DNA from 3 places in the Pantoea sp. USHLN298 genome. Region 3 is predicted to be linked to each of the others. Evidence: predicted binding sites of a transcription regulator. Region 3 holds the regulator's gene; each other region holds the start of a gene.
The links. Region 3 encodes LexA, which represses DNA repair genes until DNA is damaged. Its sites were predicted from a motif close to TNCTGTATGTACATACAGNA; they were not measured.

Region 1 (4,249 bases), on a different contig from region 3:
TTGTGGTGCCTGCCGCGGAGCATCGTAACGATCCGCGCTGGTCGCTGGCCGATGTCAGACTGGACGATCTGACCCGTCTCACGCTGGCTGATTTACAAGGCTAATCACCGCCCGCCATCAGGCGGGCAGTTTCAACGCCATCACCGGCTATTGATCTACTCCGCAAATAAATAAAACAACGTTTCATTTTTATTGAATTCATATCCCACTCTGCCTAAGATGCCCGAACAGTCCCTGTTCCGGGGCATGCTTAACCTGATCTGCAGAGAGGCCTGAGATGGACGTTCGTCAAAGCATTCACAGTGATCACGCCAGACAGCTGGACACTGACGCGCTGCGTCGCCAGTTTCTGATTGAGAATATTTTTACTGCCGATAACTACACCCTGACCTACAGCCATATCGATCGCATCATTATCGGTGGCGTGATGCCGGTGAATAACCCGGTCACCATTGGCGATGAGATGGGCAAACAGCTGGGGGTCAGCTATTTCCTTGAGCGCCGCGAACTGGGCATGATCAACATTGGCGGGCCAGGCCTGGTGGAAGTGGATGGCAAGCGCTGGGAAATCGGCCATGAAGAGGCGCTCTATGTCGGCAAAGGCGCGCGTAATTTAGTATTCAGCAGCCTGAACCCGGCGCAGCCAGCGAAGTTCTACTACAACAGCGCCCCGGCACACGCGACCTTCCCGGATAAAAAAATCACCTTACAGGAAGCGGCTACCGCCACGCTCGGCGATCCCGCCACCTCTAACCGCCGCACCATCAATAAATTTATCGTGCCGGATGTCCTTCCCACCTGTCAGCTCACTATGGGCTTAACCAAACTGGAGGAAGGCAGCCTGTGGAACACCATGCCGTGTCACACCCATGAACGCCGCATGGAGGTCTATTTCTATTTCGACATGAGCGAGGAGAGCGCGGTATTCCACATGATGGGCGAGCCGCAGCAAACCCGTCATCTGCTGGTGCATAACGAGCAGGCGGTGATCTCGCCCAGCTGGTCAATCCATGCGGGTGTTGGTACGCAGCGCTACACCTTTATCTGGGGCATGGTGGGCGAAAATCAGGTCTTTGATGACATGGACCACGTCAAAATCAGCGAACTGCGCTGAGCAGAGGAGAAATATCATGGTACTGAATGCGTTTAGCCTGGAAGGTAAAGTGGCGCTGGTGACCGGCTGTAACACCGGTTTAGGACAAGGTATGGCGCTGGGCCTGGCGCAGGCGGGATGCGACATTGTCGGCGTTAACCGCGACGGTCCGGACGAGACCCAAAGCAAAGTAGAAGCGCTGGGCCGCCGTTTCTGGCCGATACAGGCGGATCTGATGAAAACGGAGGTGGTCGGCTCAGTGGTTGAGCAGGCGCTGGCCGCAGCCGGTAAAATCGACATTCTGGTGAATAACGCCGGGATTATCCGACGCGAGGATGCACTCAATTTCAGCGAACAGGACTGGGATGATGTGATGAATCTCAACAGCAAAAGTCTGTTCTTTCTGTCACAGCAGGTCGCCCGGCAGTTTATTGCCCAGGGTAACGGCGGCAAGATCATTAACATCGCGTCGATGCTCTCCTTCCAGGGCGGGATTCGCGTTCCGTCTTACACCGCGTCAAAAAGTGCCGTGATGGGGCTGACCCGTCTGATGGCCAACGAGTGGGCGAAGCATGGCATTAACGTTAACGCCATTGCGCCCGGCTACATGGCGACCAATAACACCGAACAGTTACGCAGCGACGAGGCACGCAGCGAAGAGATACTTGGCCGTATTCCGGCAGGTCGCTGGGGCGTGCCGGATGACATGATGGGGCCGGTGGTGTTCCTCGCGTCCGCCGCGTCTGACTATGTTAACGGCTATACGCTGGCGGTAGATGGCGGCTGGCTGGCACGCTGATCAATCTGGCGGGCAATGCGCGATGCTTGTCCGCCTTTAATGCGTAATTATTAACGCTTCGTTACAGCGTCACATGTTCTCATTCACTGGATAAATCCCTATACTGGATGCATCGACAGTTTTCTTTGCAGCCAGGTTCCATCATGACGGCCGAGGGCCATATCATTTTCGCCATTGCGAGCGCCATATTTGCCAAACGTGCTGAACTTACGCCAGTGCTGGCGCAGGCAGACTGGTGGCATCTCGTTCCATCAGCCTTGCTGACCTGCCTGTTGCCCGACATCGATCACCCGAAGTCGGTGCTGGGACAGCGGCTGCGCTGGCTCTCTCATCCGATTGCGCGCGCCTTTGGTCATCGCGGCTTTACCCACAGTTTGCTGGCGGTCGCCGCCGGGCTGTGGCTGTTCCAGATCAATCTGCCCAAAGAGTCCCCGATTCCGGCCGATGTGTTACAGGGGCTGACGCTGGGTTATCTCAGTCATATTGTCGCCGATATGCTGACGCCGGCAGGCGTCCCATTATTGTGGCCCTGCCGCTGGCGCTTCCGTCTCCCTATTCTGAAAAGTCAGAAAGGTAACCAGCTTGAGCGAGCGCTATGCCTCGGACTGGTCGGCTATGCGCTGTGGTTCCCGGTGGGTATGCCTTCGTTTGGTGCAAACGGCTGGCCGGCTCAGCTGTTCGATACCCTGCAAAACGGTGTTGGCCGGCTCATTTCCAGCCAGACTGCGCATTAAACCAACAAATTCAGGCAATAAGTTATAAAGCATTCCATTTGGATATAAGGTCTGCACCCTCTCCTGCTGCTAACATTCCCGCAGTCTTAATTCGTGATTAACATTATGCGGTTTTCCCGACGCGGAAAGCCGCATTACTCTGGAGTTTCAGTATGGACCTTCCCTTAACGCTTAACCTCGTCGCCTTTGTGGTGCTGCTGGTGTTGCTCTCGCGCTTTAGCCGCAACAACTGGAGCCTGTCAAAGAAAGTGCTGACCGGTCTGGTGATCGGCGTGCTGTTTGGCCTGGTGCTGCAGCTGATTTACGGTGAAAACAGCGCGGTGGTTAAAACCTCCATCAGCTGGTTTAACATCGTCGGTAATGGCTATGTTCAGCTGCTGCAGATGGTGGTGATGCCGCTGGTGTTTGTTTCAATTCTGAGTGCGGTTGCCCGGCTGCATAACGCCTCCTCGCTGGGTAAAATCAGCGTACTGACCATCGGCGTGCTGCTGTTTACCACCGCTATCTCCGCGCTGGTCGGCGTATTTGTCACCGGCCTGTTTGGTCTGAGCGCTGAAGGTCTGGTGCAGGGCGTGCAGGAAACGGCGCGTCTGAGCGCCATTCAGAGCAACTACGTCGGTAAGGTCGCTGACCTGAGCGTGCCGCAGCTAGTGCTCTCCTTTATTCCGAAAAATCCGTTTGCCGATCTCACCGGCGCTAACCCGACGTCGATCATCAGCGTCGTCATCTTCGCGGCCTTCCTCGGTGTGGCCGCGCTGCAACTGCTGAAAGATGATGAAGTCAAAGGTCAGCGTGTGCTGGTCGCGATCGACACGCTGCAGTCGTGGGTGATGAAGCTGGTCCGTTTAGTGATGAAGCTGACCCCCTACGGCGTGCTGGCCCTGATGACCAAAGTGGTGGCCGGTTCGAATCTGCAGGACATCATCAAACTGGGAAGCTTCGTGGTTGCCTCTTATCTTGGCCTGGCGATTATGTTTGGCGTCCACGCGCTGCTGCTGTCGGTGAACGGCATTAACCCGATGCGTTTCTTCCGCAAAGTGTGGCCGGTGATTACCTTCGCCTTTACCAGCCGCTCCAGCGCCGCCAGCATTCCGCTGAGCGTCGAGACGCAGACCCGTCGCCTTGGCGTACCGGAGTCGATTGCCAGCTTCTCGGCCTCTTTCGGTGCCACGATTGGTCAGAACGGCTGTGCCGGTCTCTATCCGACCATGCTGGCGGTGATGGTTGCGCCAACCGTCGGCATCAATCCGTTTGACCCGCTGTGGATCGCCACGCTGGTCGGGATTGTAACGCTGAGCTCTGCCGGCGTGGCCGGTGTCGGTGGCGGTGCTACGTTTGCCGCGCTGATTGTGCTGCCCGCGATGGGCCTGCCAGTGACGCTGGTCGCACTGCTGATCTCCATCGAACCGCTGATCGATATGGGCCGTACCGCGCTGAACGTCAATGGCTCGATGACGGCAGGTTCCCTGACCAGCCGCTGGTTAGGTCTGACCGATAAGCGCGTGCTGGAAAGCGATGAACACGCCGAACTGGCACATCGTTAATCCTGGTTAAACCTGGCGCGCCTGCGCCAGGTTCTCTTCTCCTCTCCCGCCTTCCTCTCTCCATAATTTCCCCGCTTGA
Region 2 (4,249 bases), on a different contig from region 3:
CGGTTGATAGCCCGATTGACGGTGTCACCGTCACCGCGCAGGATGACGCCTCTCTGGCGCAGCTGTCGCTGGGTCAGTTAATTAAAGATTTCAACGGCAAAGCCAATATCGTCAAACTGTGGGTCGCCGGTTTCCCGCCTATGGAACGCCGTCAGGTGGTGTACGAGAAACTGCTGAAGGAGAATCCAGGCATTCATCAGCTGGAGTCGATTGGCGCCGTCTCCACCGATGTTCAGGGCGATACCGCCAACAAGATTGGCGCCATTCTGGCTAAATACCCGAAAGGCAAAATCGATGCGATCTGGGGCGCGTGGGATGCGTTCAGCCAGGGCGCCTATAAAGCGCTACAGGAGAATGGCCGTACCGAGATCAAGCTCTACAGCATTGATGTCTCGAACCAGGATCTGCAACTGATGCGTGAGAAGAACAGCCCGTGGGTCCAGACCGTGGCGGTCGATCCTAAAACCATCGGCGCGGTGAACATGCGTCTGGTAGCGAAAAAGATTGCCGGTGAAGCGACGCCAGCCACGTATCAGTTTAAGGCGGCGTCGATCTCTCAGCAGCAGCTCAACAGCCAGCCCGGCGCGGTGAACGTTGCCTCGCTGAATAAAATCGTGCCTGGATGGGGCGGTAATGATGATTTCGTCGCGCCGTGGTTTGCCACGCTGGCGGCGAAATATAAGAAGTAATCGGATGTCAGCCTTACCGGTCGGTGAGGCTGACGGTTACAACCCCAGCAGCAGCTGCCGTTCCAGCTGCGGATCGAGCAGGGTGACGTGCAGCCCCACCAGCCTGACGCCCCGTCCGGCCCGGCGCTCATCCCAGGTTTTTCTGGCAATCGCGATCATGTCCTCTTTATTCAGCACCGGCCAGATATGCTCCTGGGTGGTCTGCTGAAAGTCGCTGAACTTGAGTTTCACCCCCTGACGCGCGACCTGCTTATCAGGTCGGATCTGGCCCAGCCGGCGATCCAGCTCGGCGTAGAGAAAATCGATGATCTCCAGGCAGGCGTCCCAGTCGTTAATGTCTTCTGCCAGCGTACGCTCCACGCCGAGTGATTTACGTTCCCGTTCAACCACCACGTCACGCTCGTCGATGCCGTTGCTGCGCTCCCACAGCACCCGACCAAACTTACCAAAGCGCTTCAGCAGCTGGGCTAAATCTGCCTTCTGGACATCACCGCAGGTGACCAGCCCCATCTCTTCCAGCTTTTTTGCCGAGACCTTGCCGACGCCAGGGATTTTTGCCAGCGGCAGCGTCAGTAAAAATCCGGACATCTCCGCCGGCGTGATAACAAACTGCCCGTCCGGCTTATTCAGGTCGGAGGCGATTTTTGCCAGGAATTTAATCGGGGCGATACCGGCCGAGGCGGTGAGCCGGGTCTCACGCAGGATGGTGGCGCGAATATCCTGGGCGATCAGGGTGGCGGAGCCGTGACAGTGTGGACTGTCTGTGACATCCAGATAGGCCTCATCCAGCGACAGCGGTTCAATCAATGGTGTGTAGCGCGAGAAGATCTCGCGGATCTGCGCCGAGGCTTCTTTATAGGCGTCAAAGCGTCCGGGCAGCAGCCGCAGATGGGGACATAACTTCAGCGCCATCCCGGTCGGCATGGCGCTGCGCACGCCATATTTGCGCGCCGGATAGTTAGCGGTACTGATGACGCCGCGACGTTCGCGGCTGCCACCGATGGCAATCGGGATGTCACGCAACTGGGGATTATCGCGCATCTCCACCGCAGCATAGAAGCAGTCCATATCGACATGAATGATTTTACGCATACCCCCTCCAGCACTGGATAAGTATACAGTTGGCGAAGGTAACTGCAATATTTGTCGCGACCGGCATTAAAGTTTACAAATTTCTGGCCGTATTCTGTTCAGGAAATTGCGAATTTCTGGCGTGCTGTCTTGCTAAAAAAACAGACAGTGTTTAATGTTGCGCTGCGGTAGCGGATAGTTCCGATAATGCAAGCAGAGACGCACGATGGCGTCATTGTTCTCTTCACCTCAAGGTACACACAGCATGGGCAAAATCGCACTCCTGTTTGCGATGATTTTACTGCCAGCCCTCAGCATGGCAATGACCCCCGAACCCGCGCAGCAAGCGGCACCGGTCAGTAAAGAATTAAAGAAACAGTTACTCGGCACGCCGGTCTATATTCAGATTTTCAAGGAAGAGCGTACCCTCGAACTGTACGGCAAAATTGGTAACGAATACCGCCTGCTGGATACCTACCGCATCTGTAATTTTTCTGGTGGCCTCGGCCCGAAACGTCGTGAAGGCGATTTCAAAAGCCCGGAAGGATTTTATAACGTCAGGCTGAACCAGCTGAAACCGGATAGCCGGTTTTATCGCGCGATCAACATCGGCTTTCCGAATCAGTACGATCGCAATCAGGGCTACAGCGGTAACTACCTGATGATCCATGGCGACTGCAAATCGATTGGCTGCTACGCCATGACTAACGCCTATATGGATGAGATTTTTACTTATGTGAATGCGGCGCTGCGTAACGGCCAGCAGGATATCAGCATCAGTATCTATCCGTTCCGCATGACCGACAGCAATATGCAGCGTCACCGTTACTCCACCTACGCCAGTTTCTGGCAGCAGTTGCAGCCGGGTTACGCTTATTTTGCGAAGTATCACCAGCCGCCGACGGTGAATGTCACCAGCGGTAAGTATGTGATGAACAGCAGCCCGGTCGTGACCAATCCCGATGCTGCTTCACGCTCATTCCTGGCGCTCTCCAAGGCAGAATAACGCCCACTCACCTGGCACAATCCGCTGCCAGGTTTCATTGGCCGTCAGCGGCTGCGTGGCAATCACCGTCACCACGTCGTGCGGCGTGGTGTGCTGCTGGAAATCAACTTCGACATCCTGATCGAGCAGCTGCGCGCGGCCAAACGGCGCGCGCCGGGTGATCCAGAACAGGTTGGTGGAGCAGAAGGCCATCAGATAACGCCCATCCGACAGCAGCATGTTAAACACCCCTTTCTGCCGCAGGCTGCCCGCCAGCTCGCCAATAAAGCGAAACACCGCGGGCCAGTTGCCCGGCGTGCGCGGATAACGCGTCGCCAGCTGATGCAGAATCCAGCAGAACGCTTTCTCGCTGTCGGTCTCTCCGACCGGGCGAAAGGTGCCGGTCTCAAGCAGACGGTAGCCTTTTAACTGTCCGTTATGGGCATAGGTCCAGTTGCGACCCCACAATTCGCGGGTAAACGGATGGGTATTTTCCAGCGAGACCTGACCACGATTCGCCTGGCGGATGTGCGCCACCACCGAATGCGATTTGATCGGATACTCCTGCACCAGCCGCGCTATCGGTGAGTTGAAGCTCGGCAGCGGATCTTTAAAGGTACGACAGCCCTTATCTTCGTAAAAGGTAATGCCCCAGCCATCTTTATGTGGGCCGGTTCCGCCACCACGCTGCACCAGGCCGGTAAAGCTGAAACAGATATCCGTGGGAACATTGGCGCTCATCCCGAGCAATTCGCACATAGCCACCGCCTTAGAGTCAGACGCCTCCCGCCAGGCGAGAGGCTAACGAGTTACTTCACCATCTCTTTTTCAATCAGCAGCATCAGGATATGGATCACTTTAATGTGGATCTCCTGAATGCGATCGGCATAGCCAAAGTGCGGCACCCGGATTTCAATATCGGCACTGCCCGCCATCTTACCGCCATCTTTGCCGGTCAGGGTGATCACTTTCATCCCCTGCGCCCGTGCCGCCTCAATCGCCTTGATAATGTTGGCAGAGTTACCGGAGGTGGAGAGCCCCAGCAGCACGTCGCCCGGACGGCCTACCGCTTCAATGTAGCGTGAGAATACATAATCGTAGCCGAAGTCATTACTGACGCAGGAGAGATGGCTGACGTCTGAAATGGCGATCGCCGGATAGCCAGGACGATTTTCACGATAGCGGCCGGTCAGCTCTTCAGCAAAATGCATCGCGTCGCAGTGCGACCCACCGTTGCCGCAGGAGAGCACCTTGCCGCCCGCCTTAAAGCTGTCTGCCAGCAGCACCGCAGCACGCTGGATCGCATGGATATTGGCGTCATCGCTAAGGAATTTATTTAGCGTATCAGCGGCTTCGTTAAGCTCAGAGCGGATGATGTCCTGGTACATAGGCGTGTCCTTTTTTAGGAGAGGTTAATCGCAGCAAGTTTAACGGAATGGCCGGGCAGCGCAAAGCATCACGCCATCCCCACCCGACTGCCGCTGGCATTATCTCTGCACAGTCG
Region 3 (4,249 bases):
TTGCCCAGTATCGGGACGCTGAGCAGCGTCAGGAAGTAGCCGAGTGCCGCCACCATCATGCTGTTACGCATCTCCCGGCCACGGGTCGCGCCAATAAACATGCCATCCAGCAGATAACACCAGACGCCAATCAGCGGCAGAATAACCTGCCATATCAGATAGCGATCGGCGGCCTGTTGCAGCGGTTCAAGGGAGGTCAGCAGCGCCACGATGTGCGGGCCGCAGAGTGCATAGAGCAGCGAAAAACCGATTGCCACTACCACCGCCTGGCGGCAGGCGGCATGCCAGACGCGCAGCAATTTGCTGCCATCTTTTGCGCCGTGTGCTTCGCCGGCAAAGGCTTCCACCGCATAGGCGAAACCGTCAAGCGCGTAGGCGGTAAAGGTGATAAACATCAACAGCACCGCATTGACTGCCACCACCTGCGGACCGATGCGCGCGCCCAGTACGGTCAGTGAGGCAAAACAGAGCTGCAGCAGTAACGAACGCAGCATGATGTCGCGATTAAGCCGCAGCAGGCGCTGAATATCACCGCGCCAGCTCTGCTTCAGTATTGCCGTAGTGATGCCGCGCAGTTTCAACACACGCCAGACCATTACCGCACCGACGGCCAGCGTGATGTACTCTGCCAGTGCGGTCGCGGTTGCCGCTCCCGCCACGCCCCAGTGCAGCCCCATCACCAGCCACAGATCCAGCACAATATTGACCAGATTACCGACCACCAGCAGGATGACCGGTGCCCGCGCATACTGCACACCGAGCAGCCAGCCAAGGATCACCAGGTTTGCCAGCGTGGCAGGCGCACTCAGCCAGCGGATCTGAATAAACAGCGTCGCCTGTTGCAGAACCTTGGGATCGCCGCCAATCAGAGAGGTCGCCAGGCGGGTGATGGGGGTACGCAGACAGATGAACAGCACGCCAGCCAGCAGCGCAATGATTAAAGGCTGGGTCAGCGCGCGTGCCAGTGCCGTTTTATCGCCCGCGCCGAATGCCTGCGCCGTCAGGCCAGTGGTACTCATTCGCAGGAACAGCAACAGCATGAAGAGGAAACTGGTGACTGTCGTCCCGACCGCCACCCCGCCAAGATAGACCGGGCTGTCGAGATGACCAATGACAGCGGTATCGACCACGCCCAGTAAGGGTACGGTGATGTTAGAAAGGATCATCGGCAGCGCGAGCCGCCAGAGTTTTTTGTCGGTAGCCGTTAAAAAACGCATTCGCAGTTCCGTGCTCAGCGCTGCAGAGAGGGGAGCTGCAGCGACAAAATTAGGGCCGACAGAATAGCATCAGACGCTACGAATGCGCGGTTATATCAGGCTCAGAGCCACTCGCCGTTGCGAACCACACCCACCGCCAGACCTTCAACGGTCAGTGACTGCGCGCGCGTATCGACGACGATCGGATCAAAATCGCTGTTTTCCGGCAGGAGATGCACGATAGCGCCCTGCTTTTTCCAGCGTTTCACCGTCACTTCATCATCAATGCGGGCCACGACAACCTGGCCGTTACGGACGTCCTGGGTTTTATGCACCGCGAGCAGGTCGCCATCCATAATCCCGATATCTTTCATCGACATTCCGCTGACGCGCAGCAGGAAGTCGGCAGAGGGTTTGAACAGGCCCGGATCGACTTTGTAATGAGTTTCGATATGTTCCTGCGCCATGATCGGCTCACCGGCAGCGACCCGGCCAATTAACGGCAGACCTTCAGAGGCCTCTTCTTCCATTAACAGACGGATACCGCGCGAGGCGCCAGAGACAATCTCAATCACCCCTTTACGTGCCAGCGCTTTAAGATGCTCTTCTGCCGCATTCGGCGAGCGGAAACCCAGCTGCGCGGCAATTTCTGCACGCGTAGGCGGCATGCCCGTTTGAGTAATATGGTCGCGAATCAGGTCATAGACCTGCTGCTGCCTGCTGGTTAATGCTTTCATCCCGCCCCCTGGTTGTTTATACAGTCGCTGTGAGTATATACAGGTATTGGCGAAATGGAAACCGATTCTCAGGCAAAAACGCGCCAGATGGCGCGTTGTGGAAGGGTTATCGCAAATGTGTCCAGAGCAGCGCGATCCAGACAAACAGTGCCAGTAAGATACTGATCAGCACCGCTGCCGAGCCCATATCTTTTGCCCGACCGGCTAACGGATGGCGCTCCTGACCGATACGATCCACAACCGCCTCGATGGCGCTATTGAGGATTTCAACGATGACTACCAGCACCACAGCGCCAATCATCAGGATGCGCGAGACGATATCGACATCCAGCCAGCAGGCCACAATAATGGCGACCAGCGCGGCCAGCGCTTCCTGCCGAAAAGCCGCTTCATGCTGCCAGGCGGCACGCAGGCCCTGCCATGAGTAACCTGCGGCTTTCACAATTCTTACAAGACCGGTGGCATTATTTGCCATATTGGTGGAACCCTTTCATCGGATTGACGTCAATGTCTGGGCTGCGTGCAATTGGCACCACCACAGATCTTCGCTGCGCTTTCTGGTATGCTTGCGGCGCTTTGCTAACAAGAGGCTTCATGTTGTCTATGTCAGGTTGGCGTAAACTTTATTACAAATTACTGAATTTACCACTGTCGTTTTTGGTAAAGAGTAAGGCCATTCCGGCCGATCCCGTTTCTGAACATGGTCTGGACCCGACCCGGCCCATTATGTACGTTCTGCCTTACGATTCGAAGGCCGACTTACTGACTTTACGCGCGCAGTGCCTGCGGCATCATCTGCCCGACCCGCTCTCTCCGCTGGAGATTGATGGTTCACTGCTGCCGCGCCACGTTTTTATCCACGATGGCCCGCGCGTCTTCCCCTATTTTGTGCCCAGCGTCGAATCGGTGAAGATTTTTCACGATTATCTCGACCTGCATCGCAATAACCCCAAACTGGATATCCAGATGCTGCCGGTGACGGTGATGTTTGGTCGTGCGCCAGGCCGTGAGGTTCAGGGCGAAGATGCACCGCACCTGCGGGTACTGAACGGCGTGCAAAAGTTCTTTGCGGTGATCTGGCACGGACGCGACAGTTTTGTCCGTTTCTCGCCGACCGTTTCGCTGCGCCGCATGGCGACCGAGCACGGCACCGACAAATCGATCGCCCAGAAACTGGCCCGGGTGGCGCGCATTCACTTTGCCCGTCAGCGTCTGGCGGCGGTTGGCCCGCGTTTACCGGCACGTCAGGATCTGTTTAATCGCCTGTTGCAGTCTAAAGCGATTGAAAAAGCCGTCGAAGATGAAGCCCGCAGCAAAAAAATCTCCCATGAAAAAGCGCAGCAGAATGCGGTTGAGATGATGGAAGAGATTGCGGCGAACTTCTCTTATGAAGCGATCCGCGTGACGGATCGCGTGATGGGCTGGCTCTGGAGCCGTCTCTATCAGGGCATCAACGTTAACGGCGGCGAAAAAGTGCGTCAGCTGGCGCAGGATGGACATGAAATCGTCTATGTGCCGTGCCATCGCAGCCACATGGATTACCTGCTGCTCTCTTACGTGCTCTATCATCAGGGACTGGTGCCGCCGCACATTGCCGCCGGTATCAACCTCAACTTCTGGCCAGCCGGACCGATCTTCCGTCGTCTGGGCGCGTTCTTTATTCGTCGTACCTTTAAAGGCAACAAGCTGTATGCCACGGTGTTCCGTGAGTATCTCGGCGAGTTGTTCACCCGCGGCTATTCGGTGGAATACTTTGTTGAAGGCGGTCGTTCCCGCACTGGTCGTCTGCTCGATCCGAAAACCGGGACCTTAGCGATGACCCTGCAGGCGATGCTGCGCGGCGGTAATCGCCCGATTACCCTGGTGCCGATTTACATCGGTTATGAGCACGTGATGGAAGTCGGGACTTACGCTAAAGAGCTACGCGGCGCGGCGAAAGAGAAAGAAGGCTTCATGCAGATGGTGCACGGCTTGCGTAAGCTGCGTAACCTCGGCCAGGGCTACGTTAACTTTGGCGAACCGCTGCCGCTGGTTAACTACCTTAACAAGCGGGTGCCGGAGTGGCGTGACGCCATCGATCCGATTGAGCCGCAGCGTCCCAGCTGGTTAACCCCGACCGTCAATGACATCGCAGCGAGCCTGATGGTGCGCATCAATGAAGCGGGCGCGGCCAACGCCATGAACCTGTGCGTGACCGCGCTGCTCGCCTCACGTCAGCGCTCACTTACCCGCGAACAGCTGATTGAGCAGCTTGAGTGTTATACCCAGCTGCTGCGTAATGTGCCTTACTCTGCCAATGCCACCGTCCCTGACCTC

Region 1: the regulator LexA is predicted to act here: its motif matches at 1,994-2,013, upstream of WFK59_RS04200 (metal-dependent hydrolase).
Region 2: the regulator LexA is predicted to act here: its motif matches at 1,793-1,812, upstream of dinB (DNA polymerase IV).

Annotation. Positions count from the first base shown of each region.
Region 1 covers NZ_JBBCRO010000001.1:879,269-883,517, reverse strand. Annotated here, with positions in the region: gene hxpB (hexitol phosphatase HxpB) at 1-104, shown strand, start outside; gene kduI (5-dehydro-4-deoxy-D-glucuronate isomerase) at 278-1,114, shown strand; gene kduD (2-dehydro-3-deoxy-D-gluconate 5-dehydrogenase KduD) at 1,131-1,892, shown strand; gene WFK59_RS04200 (metal-dependent hydrolase) at 2,036-2,626, shown strand; gene WFK59_RS04195 (L-cystine transporter) at 2,779-4,170, shown strand.
Region 2 covers NZ_JBBCRO010000001.1:31,819-36,067, reverse strand. Annotated here, with positions in the region: gene WFK59_RS00205 (sugar ABC transporter substrate-binding protein) at 1-689, shown strand, start outside; gene dinB (DNA polymerase IV) at 726-1,781, opposite strand; gene dpaA (peptidoglycan meso-diaminopimelic acid protein amidase) at 2,026-2,766, shown strand; gene WFK59_RS00190 (class II glutamine amidotransferase) at 2,737-3,504, opposite strand; gene lpcA (D-sedoheptulose 7-phosphate isomerase) at 3,555-4,133, opposite strand.
Region 3 covers NZ_JBBCRO010000004.1:539,438-543,686, forward strand. Annotated here, with positions in the region: gene dinF (MATE family efflux transporter DinF) at 1-1,217, opposite strand, end outside; gene lexA (transcriptional repressor LexA) at 1,319-1,933, opposite strand; gene WFK59_RS13435 (diacylglycerol kinase) at 2,040-2,408, opposite strand; gene plsB (glycerol-3-phosphate 1-O-acyltransferase PlsB) at 2,537-4,249, shown strand, end outside.